One region of the Bacillus sp. FJAT-45066 genome, then DNA from elsewhere that is predicted to be linked to it. Evidence: predicted binding sites of a transcription regulator. Region 1 holds the regulator's gene; each other region holds the start of a gene.

Region 1 (5,249 bases):
ATGAAAATTTATAAGTTTGTCCTGAATTTATTATAAGTGTTATGTTAAATCTTTTTGCTAACATGGGATTTTTCCTATTCAAAATATATTAAAGTTTACTAATGAATATAGAAAATCCTAGCTGTTGCTTTCCGTGCAAGGTGCAGACTCCAGCGGGAGAAGCGGGAGACGGGAGCCTCCACAGACGCTATGCGTCGAGGAGGCTCCCGACCCGCCCGCGGAAAGCGGAGCCTTGCACGGAAAGCAACAGCGGCAATTAAGAGAGTTGATTATTCTACATTAAAATTTCATGTGAATTTCATCTTAATTCTACAAATTATCTCAAAATAATGTATAATCAGATTTATATATACGAAAAAGGGGATTACTTAACTATGAAAAAATGGTTCTTACTATTCATTATTAGTATGTTAGCTGCAATGACAGTTGCATGTTCGAATGACAATAACGAGAAAGCAACAGATAATGAGAAGCCGGATATCTCTGATGAAAACAAAAGTGACACAGAAGAAGAGGATGGTGATTGGGTAACTCCTATAGGTGAGCCAATCATTACAGATGGTGGTACATTTATCATCCATGCAAGAAATGGTAATGTGGAATCTGCTAAGACAGGAGATGTAGAAGTAGAATTTTATCAAGTAGCTGCAATGAGTGGAGAACTTGAAGGCGAATTTGCTGAATATGTAGGCGAAGAAGCAATTGAATATATCCAAGTAGACCTTATCGTTAATAATTTATCTGATGAGAAGCTATTATTTCTAGTAGATAATATGTCGATTGAGACAAGCGATGGACAAGTAATTGAAAACGCAAACCCAATTTTTAGTAATGAGTTTGGTGATACGCTTGACGGAAAAGAAGAGAAGAAAGGTTCTTTGTTTTTCTTCTTAGATACAAGTGCTAGTGAAGTAGAATGGGTAGAAATAAAAATCCCAGCTGTGCAAAATGAAAACAAAGATACAATTGGTGAAGAAATTAGAGTTCGTGCAAACTTTTAATAGAATCTATGTAAAAAGCTGTCCAATTTTAACTGTTGGATAGCTTTTTATGTTTAACATTTTTAGTAGGGGGTATATAGTATAGAAAGGTATAGGGAGGCGACGAATATGAAAATGAAGCCAGTAAAATCAATCATTGCAATAGGAGTCGGATTAGGAGCAACGAGTATTGGTATTTTGTCTAGTGAAAAAGCTAGAACAAGAGTAGCTAACTATACAACTTTCTTAAGAAATAAATTGTTACCATTAAAGTATAAGAAGACAACTTTCCCCTTAAAGAAAGCAGGCAATCCACATCCGGATGACTTTGCTGATAACAACATGGTAAGTGAAGGAGCTATGTACTCCGTTAAATATTACAATAAGAAAATGCAGTAATAAAAGTAGCCTCTAACAACGAGTGTTAGAGGCTTTTCCTTTGTATTAAAGTAAAAAAGCCTGCTATGCAGGCTGATGTATTAATGGACGTTTCTATAAACGCCAATAACTTTTCCTAGAATAGTTACATTTCTAACAATGATAGGTTCTAAAGAAGAATTTTCAGGTTGTAAACGAATATAATCTCGCTCTTTAAAAAAACGTTTTACAGTAGCTTCGTCTTCTTCTGTCATTGCAACCACAATATCACCATTATTTGCCGATTGTTGTTGGCGAACGATTACTAAGTCTCCATCAAGAATTCCTGCTTCGATCATACTGTCGCCCATGACTTCTAACATAAACACTAGTTCGTCAGGTGAAACGTAGCGTTCTGGTAGTGGAAAATAATCTTCTATATTTTCTACAGCAGTAATAGGTTGTCCAGCAGTTACTTTTCCGATTATAGGAACTTGTACTACATTTATTTTTGGAATATCTTGTTCGAAGCTTATAACCTCAATTGCTCTTGGTTTGGTTGGATCACGTCTAATTAACCCTTTGCTTTCAAGTCGAGCTAAATGACCGTGTACAGTTGAACTAGAAGCGAGGCCAACAGCTTCACCGATTTCTCGAACGGAAGGTGGATAGCCTTTTACTTGTACTTCGCTCTTAATGAAATCTAAAATATCTTGCTGTCTTTTTGATAGTTTCATAAGTATGCACCTCGTTTTCTCTCGTATTATTATGAATATTATACCATGTAGAAGAACAAAATACAAACATAAGTTCGAACATCTACTTGACAAGAATATACGTTCTACTCATAATGATTTAATAAAAAGTGGTTGGTGATTATCGTGAGAGGGATTATTTATTGTAGAGTTAGTACAAAAAAAGATACACAAGAAACATCGTTAATTCGTCAAAAGGAAGAATTAACTACATTGGCACAAAATTATAAAATTAACGTAGTTCATGTTATTGAAGAACAAGCAAGTGGGTATGAAATTGATAGAGATGGTATTTTTCAACTAATGGACTTTTTAGCGAAAGAAAAAATAGATGTATTACTTGTACAAGACGAGACACGACTTGGCAGAGGAAAAGCTAAAATAGCATTATTGCATTTACTTAATAAACATAATGTACATATATACTCTATTGTTGATAGTGGAAAATTAACTTTATCTGAATCGGATTCAATGGTATTAGATATTGTATCAATAGTAGAAGAATACCAACGAAAGCTTCACAACTTGAAAATTAAAAGAGGAATGAAAAAAGCAATAAAAGAAGGGTATAATCCTTTGGAGAACTTGAAAAATATTGATAAAAGCCCTGGGCGAGAAAGAACAGAAATACCTGTAGAAGAGATTGTTAGACTTCGAAGCAATAAATTAACGTTTGCTGAAATTGCTGCCACATTAAGGGGTCTTGGATTCAATGTTTCCAAAGCAACTGTTCACAGAAGGTACATAGAATATATGAAGGAAAAGGAGTCTTCACTTGTAAAAAATGATACGCTTTAGTAAGATAAATGCATATTCTTAGTATGAAAAGGAGTACCTCCATGCTTTCAAAAGAAAAAATTGCCCGCATTAATGCCCTATCAAATAAATCCAAGTCGGTAGGTTTAACAGATGCAGAAGCACAAGAACAAAAAAATCTAAGAGAAGAATACATAAAAACATTTCGTTCATCCATGGTAAATACCCTTCATTCTGTTAAAGTGGTTGATCCAAACGGAAATGATGTTACACCGAAAAAACTAAAAGATGAACAAAATAAACGACTACATTAACAACTGTTTTCTTGAAAAATGGAACATACTAAACAGTAGTTCTGAAAATATATAGGAGTTGAAATAAATGACAACAAATATTGATCAATTATCCATTAATACTATACGTAATCTTTCTATTGATGCAATCGAAAAAGCAAATTCAGGACACCCAGGTATGCCGATGGGCGCAGCACCAATGGGATATACGTTATTTACAAAATTTATGAACCACAACCCCAAAAACCCTACTTGGTTTAACCGTGACAGATTTGTTTTATCAGCAGGTCACGGATCTATGCTTTTATATAGCTTATTGCATTTAAGTGGTTATGACTTATCAATGGAAGATATAAAAGACTTCCGCCAATGGGGGAGTAAAACACCAGGTCACCCCGAATTTGGACATACAGCTGGGGTTGATGCGACAACTGGCCCACTTGGTCAAGGTATCGCTATGGCTGTAGGTATGGCAATGGCAGAAAGACATTTAGCAGATACATATAATAAAGATGGATTCAATGTTGTCGATCATTTTACATACAGTATTTGTGGAGATGGAGATTTAATGGAAGGTGTTTCTGCTGAGGCAGCATCATTAGCAGCGCACCTAAAATTAGGTCGTCTTGTTGTACTATATGATTCGAATGACATTTCTTTAGATGGTGACTTAGATCGTTCTTTCTCAGAAAGTGTAGAAGGGAGATTTAAAGCTTACGGATGGCAATACGCTCGTGTAGAAGATGGAAATAACATTGAAGAAATTTCCGCAGCTGTTGCAGAAGCACAGACAGATCTAAATCGCCCTACATTAATTGAAGTAAAGACGGTTATTGGATACGGATCACCAAATATGTCTGGTAAATCAGATGTTCACGGTAAGCCATTAGGAAAAGATGAAATTCATTTAACTAGAGAATACTACAAATGGGCTTATGAAAATGACTTCCATGTACCAGAAGAGGTATATACGAATTTCAAAAAGTCTGTAACGGAAAAAGGTCAACAAGTAGAAGAAAAATGGTCTGCGATGTTCAATGAGTATAAATCAAAATTTCCTGAATTAGGAGAGCAATTACAATTAGCGATGGAAGGGAAATTACCGGAAGGTTGGGATAAAGATATTCCTGTCTATGACGAAGGTAAGAGTCTTGCATCCCGTGCTTCATCTGGAGAAGTTTTAAATGCAATAGCTCAAAATACTCGCCAAATAATTGGTGGATCTGCTGACTTAGCTGGTTCTAACAATACAATGATTAAAGGTGATAAAGACTTCACACCTGAAGATTATAGCGGTCGTAACATATGGTTTGGTGTGCGTGAATTTGCAATGGGTGCAGCAATGAACGGTATGGCTCTTCACGGTGGTGTGAAAGTATTCGGTGGTACATTCTTTGTATTCTCTGATTACTTACGTCCGGCAATTCGTTTAGCAGCACTTCAAAACCTGCCAGTAACATTTGTGTTTACTCATGACAGTATTGCTGTTGGGGAAGATGGGCCAACACATGAGCCAATTGAGCAACTACCATCCTTACGTTGTATGCCCAACTTATGTGTCATACGACCAGCGGATGGTAATGAAACAGCAGCAGCTTGGAAGATAGCAATGCAATCAGAAAAAACACCTACAACATTAGTGTTAACACGCCAAAACTTACCTACTATTAAAGGTACTGCAGAAACTGCATATGAAGGGGTAAATAAAGGAGCGTACGTTATTTCTAAAGGTGAAAAAGAAACACCTGATGCGCTAATTTTAGCTACTGGTTCTGAAGTAGGGTTAGCAGTAGAAGCCCAAAAAGCTTTATCAACAGAAGGTATTGATGTTTCTGTTGTAAGTATGCCTTCATGGGATCGCTTTGAGAAGCAAACGGATGAGTATAAGCAATCCGTTCTACCAAAAACGGTTAAAAAACGTCTTGCTATTGAAATGGCAAATCCATTAGGTTGGGAAAGATATACGGGAGATGAGGGAGACATCATTGGTATTCATACATTTGGTGCTTCTGCTCCTGGTAATAAAATCATGGAAGAATACGGATTTACAGTTGAAAATGTAGTAGCAAAAGTGAAAAAGTTATTATAATAGTAGAAAAACCGTCAAT
Region 2 (5,249 bases), 2.3 Mb from region 1:
TTCTTTCACGACTACTCGGTCAATAACCACTTCGATACTATGTTTCTTATTTTTCTCGAGTTCTATTTCTTCCGCTACTTCAAGCATTTCCCCATTTACACGAACGCGTACATATCCTTGTTTTTTAATGTCTTCAAACACTTTTACGTGTGTACCTTTTCGTCCTTGGACGATAGGTGCTAATATTTGAAGTTTTGTGCGTTCTTCGTATTGTAAAATTCGGTCTACCATCTGTTCGATTGTTTGCGATGAGATTTCAATACCATGCTTTGGACATGTTGGCTTTCCAACTCTCGCAAACAATAGTCGTAAGTAATCATAAATCTCTGTTACGGTACCAACCGTGGAACGTGGATTTCGGCTCGTCGTTTTTTGGTCGATGGAAATAGCAGGCGATAGTCCTTCAATTGCATCTACGTCTGGCTTATCCATTTGTCCTAAAAATTGGCGGGCGTAAGCAGATAGTGATTCAACATAACGACGTTGGCCTTCTGCATAGATCGTATCGAACGCAAGCGATGATTTTCCAGACCCAGATAAGCCTGTTAAAACAACAAGCTTATCGCGAGGGATGGTTACGTCGATATTTTTTAAGTTATGGGCTCTTGCCCCTTTTACAACAATTTTATCCATTGCCATCCTTGTTTCATCCTTCCGCTTTTAGCTCTAAGATGAGGTCACGAAGCTCTGCTGCACGCTCGAAGTCGAGTGCTTTTGCTGCATCCTTCATCTCCTGCTCCATTGATTCGATTAATATCTCTCGTTCTTTTTTGTTTTTCGGTCTTAATTTCGGTGTTGTTTCGTACCGCTCTCCATCTTCCGCTGCAAAAGTGGCCTTAATGGCATCCCGAATGCCTTTTTGGATTGTCGTTGGCGTAACGCCATGTTTCTCGTTATATTCTTCTTGAATTTGACGACGACGTTTTGTCTCGTCTATCGCAATGTTCATCGATTTTGTTATTCTATCTGCATACATAATAACTTGACCGTTCGAATTACGAGCAGCACGCCCGATTGTTTGGATTAAAGCACGTTCCGAACGGAGGAAACCTTCTTTGTCTGCATCTAATATGGTTACTAGCGATACTTCCGGAATATCTAAACCTTCCCTTAGTAAGTTAATTCCGATTAAAACATCGTATTTCCCCATACGTAGTTCGCGAATGATTTCAATACGCTCTAATGTTTTTATTTCTGAATGCAAGTATGCCACTTTCATGCCAATTTCTTTTAAGTATGCTGTTAAGTCTTCTGACATTTTCTTTGTTAACGTTGTTACTAGCACGCGCTCATTTTTTTCCACACGTAGGTTGATTTCGCCTATCAAATCATCAATTTGTCCTTTGATTGGACGAACATCAATGGTTGGGTCTAACAAACCAGTAGGACGAATAATTTGTTGCACCATATCCGGTGTATGTTCTAATTCGTATGGCCCTGGAGTAGCCGATACGAATACTATTTGGTTTACTTTTTCTTCAAATTCATCAAATCGTAAAGGTCGGTTGTCTTTAGAAGAAGGTAGACGGAAACCGTGATCTACTAATACTTGTTTCCGCGCTTGGTCTCCGTTAAACATTCCACGAATTTGTGGTAATGTAACATGAGACTCATCTACAACAATTAAGAAGTCTTCTGGAAAGAAATCAATTAGTGTGTAAGGTGTCGAACCAGTTTCCCTTAAGGTTAAATGGCGGGAATAGTTTTCAATTCCAGAACAAAAGCCCATTTCTCGCATCATTTCTAAGTCGTAGCGGGTACGTTGTTCTAGGCGCTGAGCTTCTAAAAGCTTGCCATTTTCTCGTAACTCCTCTAAACGCTCTTCCAATTCCGCTTCAATATTCACAATTGCTTTTCGCATTTTTTCTTCACGAGTAACGAAGTGGGAAGCCGGAAAAATAGATACGTGGTTTCGATCCGAAAGAATTTCTCCTGTTAACGCGTCCACTTCTCTAATTCGATCAATTTCATCCCCGAAAAATTCAATTCGGATACAATGTTCATCTCTTGACGCAGGGAAGATTTCGACTACATCACCGCGCACACGGAAAGTACCGCGCTGGAAATCAATGTCGTTTCTGCTGTATTGAATATCTACTAAATTACGAAGAAGTTGATTTCTGTCTAGTTCCATTCCCGTTCTTAAAGAAACGACTAAATCACGATATTCTTCCGGTGAACCTAAACCGTAAATGCATGAAACGCTGGCGATAATAATAACATCGTTTCGTTCAAAAAGGGATGCAGTTGCCGAGTGGCGTAGTTTGTCAATTTCGTCATTGATGCTCGCATCTTTTTCGATAAAAGTGTCCGTTGATGGGACATATGCTTCTGGTTGATAATAATCGTAGTAACTAACAAAATACTCAACTGCATTGGCTGGGAAAAACTCTTTAAATTCACTATAAAGTTGACCAGCTAGCGTTTTGTTATGGGCTATAATTAATGTAGGTTTTTTCACTTGCTGAATAACGTTTGAAATGGTGAACGTTTTTCCAGTTCCCGTCGCACCTAAAAGCGTTTGATGTTTCTTTCCCGCTTCGAGACCAGCAACTATTTGTTTAATCGCTTCCGGTTGGTCACCTTCTGGCTTATAATTCGAAACTAATTCAAACTCTTTTTCCACACACAAGCCCCCTAAATTGTTCAATATAATCTATGTGAGTCCGTTTCAACATGTATGAATACTATACGAAAAACGAATAATTATAACTTAAATGATGTTAAATACACCTTAATAAACGAACGTTTTTTCATATTATAACAAAATATTCGTTTTTGATTAAACGAACTGAATACTGAAGTTGTTTCATGTACATATTCTACCACAAACAGATGGAAAAATAACAAAAATAAGAACGTATATTCGTTATTTTTTTGTTAGGTTGTCGTTATTCTTCTTTCTATATACAATAATAGTATCTTTGACAGAATGGATTGGTTTTTATCATGTACCGTGTAGCGTTTGTATTAATTTTTTTTATAGGACTACTTTTTTCTGGATGTAGTACAAATGCTATCCCAGAAGAAAGACTAGCTTTTGATTATTTGGATGAAGATGCTTTGAAACTCGGGCCTTCTAGCGAGGAACTTACTTATAGTGAAATAGACGGTTTGTATGTGCATGATTTTATAAAAGAAAATAAGAACAAACATGTACGCTGGACTGCGTCTGTGCATCGGATAGAAGATGAGAGGACAATTGAATTAAAAGAGGATAAACTTCCAACTATTTATGTGAATTTAAATGAGGCATTGGACGACTCTAAGATTGGGGATGTTGTTACAGTAATTGGAGTGTTAACTGGATATGGGGAAACATTCGGAAAAGACCCTATTTGGGTTGTAACGCCAGCGAGATTGGAGGAGCCTACAAGGGACGAGTTGGAGAAGGTAGAGCAGTTTCGGGAGAGATTGGGATTGAGTAAATAAATTGTTATGTTTGATTTTATCTATATGGGGGTTTGCTATTACTGCTGTATTTTATCGCTGATAAGAGGGGAGCATCGCTGATTGGCAGTATGTTTCGCCGATAGGCTATTGACATTCGCTGATTGAAGTCCGATTTTCGCCGATTAATTTTTGATTTTCGCTGATTAAACCTTAAATTTCGCCGATAAAATGACGATTTTCGCCGATAAGACCAAAATGTTCACTAAAACTATTAAAAATCCCATCCCAACTTCGCTTCAAAATTATACACCAACAAAAAACATTAATGAGCACCATACCCTCATTAATGTTTTTTGTATTAAGAACCGCCATTCACTATATGCTCTTGTTCTCCATGCTCCACAGAGTTCGTATAAATAAAATTTTTCCCTTCCCCGTCCTTATAAAGAATCGTATACCTCACCACTTCATCACTACCTAGGTTAATTATTATTTGGTAATCCATCTTTCCACTCACTACGCCATCTATATCGACAAAATCATATGGTTCCTCATAGACATACTCTGGTTCCTGTACAAAATCGTACCTCCAAAGTACAACATCTCGCTCTACACCGTCAGCTGGTTCCACTTCCACATAGTTTTCCCCTAACACTCGTAACACGTCTTCCTTTTCCATCCCAAGATATAGCTGTTCTTTCCAATGCTCTGCTCCTAATCTACTTTCCTCGTTGCCAACGAAACTCATGCCAACCATCACTGCCAGAAAAAAAACAATAACAGATAACATAATCCGTGGATTTTTTATATATCGTTTCCGTCCTCTAGAAGACTGGATCCTCTCGAGCACTCTTTTTTGGTCAATTCCCGTATAAAGTGAATGTGGTGAAATATACTGGTCCACGTCTCGCTTCAATTTTTCCTTATCTAAAAAGTCGGTCATCGTCATATCCCCTTTCTACCATCAAATCTTTTAGCCGGCTTCTGCCTCTGTTGAGCCTCGTTTTAATGGTGTTTTTGTTCATATGTAGGATGTCACTTATTTCTTCCACCGTGAAATCTTTATAATAAAAGAGAATCAATACTTCTCGATATTTAATAGGTAATTGTAAGACAAGCGCTCCTATTTCGGACTGAGATTCGCCTTCCATCACGAGCATCTCTGCATCGGCTGCTTGTTCCGCCACAAAACTAGATTGCAACTTCACTAAGTTTTTCAATCTAGTAGAAAAGCTCCGCAAATAGTCTTTACTTTTATTGATCGCAATCCGGTAAATCCACGTTTTTAATTCACTATCACCTCGAAAGGAATCAAGTTGGTAATATACTTTAATAAACACTTCCTGGAACAAATCGTCCACAACGGCATGGTCGCGAACATAAGTGAATAGTAGACGTTTAATCGCTTCCCCGTACTGAGCCATCGCTTTTTCCACTAACTCTATCTTTTCTTCCTCCGAAAATTCCCCCATCCTCTCTCCCCCTTTCTCAATTATTGGACGTTACAATAGTCTTAAAGGTTTCATTTATACGAAAGGCTTTTTGGGTAAAGTTGTTGCTTTTCATTTAATTTAAAACTTGAGTGGATTGGAGCGGAAGGAACCTGACTCCTGCGGGACATAGAGCGAAGCGTGAGACCCCACAGGCGGTACGCCGAGGAGGCTCACGTCGCTCCCAGCGGAAAGCAGGTTCCTGCAGCGGAAAGGAACGGGCAGAAATCAAATGTGAAAACAACAATTTCTTCTGAAAAATGCTTTACGAAAAAAAGCCTGAAACCACTAAACAGCTGGAATCAGACTTTCTTTTTGAACATCGTTCGAGCGTATAAAAATCCTACGGCCAAAGATACAATATCT
Region 3 (5,249 bases), 720 kb from region 1:
AGAGCAACCAGTAGATTTTTATCGATGGAAGGATCTTCATGATAAAAGTTTTTATGTTGCAAATCACCCTCTTCGTACTCTGTTTGGTTATACTTCCGTTGTCCTTATGATGGATGGCGAAGAAGTAATAGGTGCCGTTTCAATAAAGAATGGTCAAATTTATTCTCTGCATGGGAAAACCGCGGAAGAGATGAGTGCGGGGGAATAAGGCAAGAATTTGTTTGACAAATAGAAACACGACACAAATAGAATAGAAAAAACGCTAGAGTACTTTATCGTTACCTCTAGCGTTTTCCCTTGTTTACTTTTTATTTGCCTGCTTGCCACTTTTCTTCTGGCTTTGTGAATTGCTATTACCTACTTGATAATCACTTCCAAATTCCACATCATTATGTTTGTCGTGCTTTTCTACTTGCTCTCGAGTTTGGTTCTTATTTTGTCTGCCTTGTTTAGACATGCATGTCATCTCACTTTCGGGTTAGTATCGTTTTTAATATGTGCAAGTGTTAAAATTACATGCGTTACATAAACAATTATAGAAATTACTATAATTGTTTTTTGCATTTACTAAAAAAATTTTAAAAAACAAAACCTTTTTCCACCTTCACATGTCTAATGCGTGAAAAGTGAAGGTTGGAGTTTTAGGGGGGAAACAACTTGCAGAATGAACTACTTGTTAAAAAGGCACGGAAGGGGGATGAGGGAGCCTTCTTCTCGTTAATGTCTGAACATAAAGAACAATTATATAAAATCGCTTATGCTCACTTTAAAAACGAGCAAGATTCGTTAGAAGCGATACAAGAAGTGACGTTTCGCGCTTTTAAAGCAATAAAAAAATTAAAAGAGCCAAATTACTTTTCAACATGGCTCATTCGTATCATGATTAATTACTGCAGCGACGAATTAAGAAAGAAAAAGCGTGAAACCCCTCGTGGCGATCAGATAGAGATTGCAGCGATGAGTAATAACACACTACGTCTAGAAGTAGAGGAAGCACTAACATCCTTAGATGAACCGTACCATTCCGTCATACAACTGAAATACATCCAAGATCTGCGTATTAAAGATATCGCGCTCATTATGAATTCACCAGAAGGTACGGTAAAAACATGGTTAAACAAAGGGCTAATGGCTCTGCGCTCTTATTTTGACGAGAAAGGTGGGAACAAGCATGTTTGAAAACGAAGAAAAAAAATTACACGAAATGAAAGATAAAATTGATAAAGTAGAAGTGCCATCCAACATCGATGAGTATATTTTAAAAGGAATGCACCAAGCGAAAGAAAAGAAGCGGACTTTCCACTCTTCCTTCAGATGGGGGGCCATTGCTGCAAGTGTACTGCTGCTAATCATGTTTACGTCAATTAAAGTTTCCCCAACATTTGCTGGCTATGTTAGCTCTATTCCTGGGATGCAAAAAATCGTCGAGCTTATGCGCAATGATAAAGGTATGATCTCCATTATTGAAAACGAATATTTACAAATAATTGACACAACAGTAGAAGAGAACGGTGTGAAACTAACGATTGATGCAATTATCGTAGATGAAGACCGCGCGTTTTTATATTACACGATTGAAACCGACAAATCTTATCGAGAGGTGATTTTAAGTGAAGCTCGTTTTACAGACAAAGAAGGAAACGAACTGCCACTTAGTTCCGGTGTATATTCACACGGTAATGTTGAAAAAAACACTCCTATTAGTGGAGAACTTTTACTTGCTTATCCTGTAGAAAATCAACTTCCAAGTGAAATCATTTTACACACAGGGGTTAAAGCTGATGGTGTTGACGTATTAATTTCTCAGGGTATACCGATTACCATTGATTACGAAAAATTTTCTGCCATTAAAAAAGTGTATGAAGTGAATGAGACCGTGGCGATAGAAGGGCAAAAGATACTTGTAGAAAAAGTAGAGATTCGTCCAACTCGTATTGCCGTTTCTATTCTTTACGATGAACTGAATACACATAAAATATTTGCTTTTGACAACATCCGCTTAATGGATGAAAAAGGAGAAATTTGGACAGAACAAACTGCGTCTATTTCCTTCTTTGAAACAGACCCGAACAGATTTACCTTATATTTTGAAAGTAATTATTTCGCTGAACCGAAAGAACTATATTTGGAGTTTTCTTCTGTAAGGGCTTTGCCGAAAGATGAGGTAGAGTTAGTAGTGGATATTGAGCAAGAAGAAATTATCCAACAGCCTAGTGATAACCGATTTATTTCCGTTACAACATCTTTTAAGGATATTGTATTTGAGTATCAATCCGACGACTCATTGGCTCAAGGAGCTATTTTGTCTTCCACTTATGTGGATGCCAATGGAACGGAATTCCGTTCTAGCTTTTTTCATTCGGGGGATAGACTAAATAATATCCGTGAAATTGGATTCGAACTTTTTAGTGAAGCGAAAAGTCCATTAACCTTTACCATTACAGACTACCCGAATCGTCTAAAAGGGGATGTCGGTCTAAAATTAAAGTAAGGAAGCAAAAAGGAACAGTTTCTCGTCACGAGTACTGTTCCTCTTCTTTTGCTTCTTTTATCCCTTTGTACGTTTCATTTTCTACAAGTTTTTGATAAAAGTACATGAGGATTGCCTTGTTAGTGAAAACAAGCCAGAGCTGCCATCTCTTAAATTTCTTTAACGTCCATATTCCATGTTTTTCAAAAAAAGCATAAAAAGGAAATGCAAAAAACCATCCAAAGGCTAGGTTTACTAACATATACAGAGGGAATTTTCCGTACGTCCACTTTAAAATCCATAATGTACCTGCAAAAAATGGCCCTACCATTAAAGCGAATTCTCCAATTAAGGAAGGAAGGATTTTTTCTTTTATGACCCACCATTTTTTCTTGTAGGCGAAGTGACTTTCCATACAAAGATACAAGTTAATGAACGTTATCGCCGGTATAAAACGCCTTATCGACTTCCAACCTAATAACGGAAGCGTACTTGATGAAAGGATTACCATTAACCACAACATTTTTTTTTGCTTATTCATAGGACTTCATCCTTTTTCTGCTAGCATCGTTGATTATAGCTTGTGTTTTGGAAAAGGAAATATGATTTGTAGTTTTTGGAAAGATTGGTTTAGTCCCATTTACTCAAGTACTCATACACGACGTCTTGCACTACTTCAAAAAGATCCGAAGTCCCGTCGCTTTGGATTGTTTTTTGAACTTGTACGGCTAGTTCTATGTATTGTTGCTCCGTGAGCGGAGTGTGTTCATACTGTATGAAAGCATTTCGAATCATTTTTTCAATTAGTTTTATGTCCAACGTAAATTCACCTCGATGGGGGTATTATACTTTGTTTTAAGCAATCAGGATATAAATGTCTGAAAAGGACATAAAACCAAACGCTTTGTTCCTATATATTTTAACACCGTGTTTATAAAAAAATTTTACCATTGAAACAGAACGTATATTCCCTTACAATGAATACTATAATATAAATACGAACATATATTCTTTTGTGAGGTGAACTTTCATGGAGACAATCAATTACAGCCAGCTACCCAACAACAAGATATTGTGCGTCGATATGAAGAGTTTTTATGCAAGTTGTGCAGCGGTCATGATGGGGCAAGACCCGCTCACAAGCTACATTGCAGTCGTTGGAGATACGGAGCGACAAGGAAGCATTGTGCTTGCGGCCTCTCCAAAACTAAAACAAGAATTCAACATTAAAACGGGCTCTAGACTATTCGAAATACCAAACGACCCGCGCATTCAAATCGTGAATCCGAAGATGGCCACATACTTACGAATTTCCACTGAAATTACAAAGTTGTTCCATCAATTCGTACCGAAAGAAGCCATTCATACGTACAGCGTCGACGAAAGCTTTTTGAAATTAGACGGAGTGGAGTCCATTTGGGGAGATGCACACACCATTGCTGCAAAAATAAAAGAAGCCATCGAGCGCGAGTTTCAGCTCCCATGTGCGATTGGCATTGGCCCAAATATGTTACTGTCCAAGCTTTGTTTAGATCTTGAAGCAAAAAAGAAAGGCATCGCCGAGTGGACATATGAAGATGTGAAAACAAAACTTTGGCCATTGTCACCGCTAAAAGAAATGTGGGGAATTGGCTCACAAGTTCAAAAAACATTAAACAAAATGGGAATATTCAATGTAGGTCAGCTAGCCAACTACCCGTTAGAGTTATTAGAAAAAAAGTTCGGTGTGATGGGGAATCAGCTTTACTATCACGCATGGGGAATTGACCTATCCGAACTTGGCGCACCGATTATTCAAGGACAAATTAGCTTCGGAAAAAGTCAAATGTTGCTTCGGGACTACACAGACCCGACAGAAGTAAAACATGTTCTTCTTGAAATTTGTGAAGAAGTGGCAAGAAGAGCGCGTCACCACGGCAAAGCCGGCCGCACAATTAGTCTTGGAATCGGTTATAGCCGTGACGAATTAGGTGGCGGATTTTACCGATCAAAAACAATGGAAGGCCCAACGAATATTACGATGGACCTGTATGAAACATGCCTTCAACTTTTTAAAGAAAACTACGTAAACAAAACCGTTCGGAAAATTTCAGTGTCCCTATCCAATATCGTCGATGATAGTGAGATGCAACTGAATTTGTTCGAACTCGACCGACCAAAACGAAGAGAGCTCGGATATGTGATGGACCAAATTCGAAATAAATACGGATCAGATGCATTGCTACGTGCAGTTTCGTACACAAATGCTGGAACAGCGAGACACCGAAGCAGGCTTGTTGGTGGGCATAAAGCGTAAATAAATAAAGGAGGATAATCGCCATGATTCGTGACCGTGGAACAATTAAATGGACGTCCATGATGCTACCAGAGCATGTCAAAATGCTCCGAGATTGGACGAAAGAAGACTCATATGAAATAAAACCAGAACTAGACGAACAACAAATCGAAATGATGAATGAGCAAATTGGCGAAGCGATGGAGTTCGGAAATGAAGTAACCATCACATACTACGAAAATAAACGCTATCAACTGTTTGTCGGTACGATTCACCATGTTGACCCAATAAAACGCCGTATGCACGTAGTCGACAAGTTCGGCGAAGTTTCCTACTTGCCATTAGGAGATGTATTGGATATTTCTTGAACATATTTCTTGGAAATATGAAGGATAAATACCTATTTAAGTAGAAGTTATTCTAACAATGGAGCAGTATAGGAAAATTGCTCAATTGAAGATAAACAGGAGGTATTTCTTTGCTGATTCTCGGATTTATTGGGTT

The links. The regulator LexA, encoded in region 1, represses DNA repair genes until DNA is damaged. The targets are predictions, from matches to a motif close to CGAACATATGTTCG.
Region 2: a site for LexA is predicted at 2,856-2,869, ahead of uvrB (excinuclease ABC subunit UvrB). Genes of this name have one in related genera too.
Region 3: a site for LexA is predicted at 3,469-3,482, ahead of CDZ92_RS03370 (Y-family DNA polymerase). Genes of this name have one in related genera too.

What each region holds. Positions count from the first base shown of each region.
Region 1 is NZ_NISQ01000001.1:1,392,134-1,397,382, reverse strand. Features, by position in the region: gene CDZ92_RS07125 (hypothetical protein) at 375-1,001, shown strand; gene CDZ92_RS07120 (hypothetical protein) at 1,110-1,379, shown strand; gene lexA (transcriptional repressor LexA) at 1,460-2,074, opposite strand; gene CDZ92_RS07110 (YneB family resolvase-like protein) at 2,219-2,890, shown strand; gene CDZ92_RS07105 (DUF896 domain-containing protein) at 2,932-3,162, shown strand; gene tkt (transketolase) at 3,230-5,230, shown strand.
Region 2 is NZ_NISQ01000001.1:3,669,162-3,674,410, reverse strand. Features, by position in the region: gene uvrA (excinuclease ABC subunit UvrA) at 1-639, opposite strand, end outside; gene uvrB (excinuclease ABC subunit UvrB) at 647-2,626, opposite strand; gene CDZ92_RS18290 (hypothetical protein) at 2,950-3,432, shown strand; gene CDZ92_RS18285 (hypothetical protein) at 3,752-4,336, opposite strand; gene CDZ92_RS18280 (sigma-70 family RNA polymerase sigma factor) at 4,317-4,865, opposite strand; gene CDZ92_RS18275 (CsbA family protein) at 5,186-5,249, opposite strand, start outside.
Region 3 is NZ_NISQ01000001.1:668,488-673,736, forward strand. Features, by position in the region: gene CDZ92_RS03345 (hypothetical protein) at 1-208, shown strand, start outside; gene CDZ92_RS19830 (hypothetical protein) at 302-457, opposite strand; gene CDZ92_RS03350 (sigma-70 family RNA polymerase sigma factor) at 658-1,179, shown strand; gene CDZ92_RS03355 (DUF4179 domain-containing protein) at 1,172-2,491, shown strand; gene CDZ92_RS03360 (hypothetical protein) at 2,517-3,011, opposite strand; gene CDZ92_RS03365 (YqzH family protein) at 3,101-3,289, opposite strand; gene CDZ92_RS03370 (Y-family DNA polymerase) at 3,501-4,766, shown strand; gene CDZ92_RS03375 (YolD-like family protein) at 4,790-5,113, shown strand; gene CDZ92_RS20200 (hypothetical protein) at 5,224-5,249, shown strand, end outside.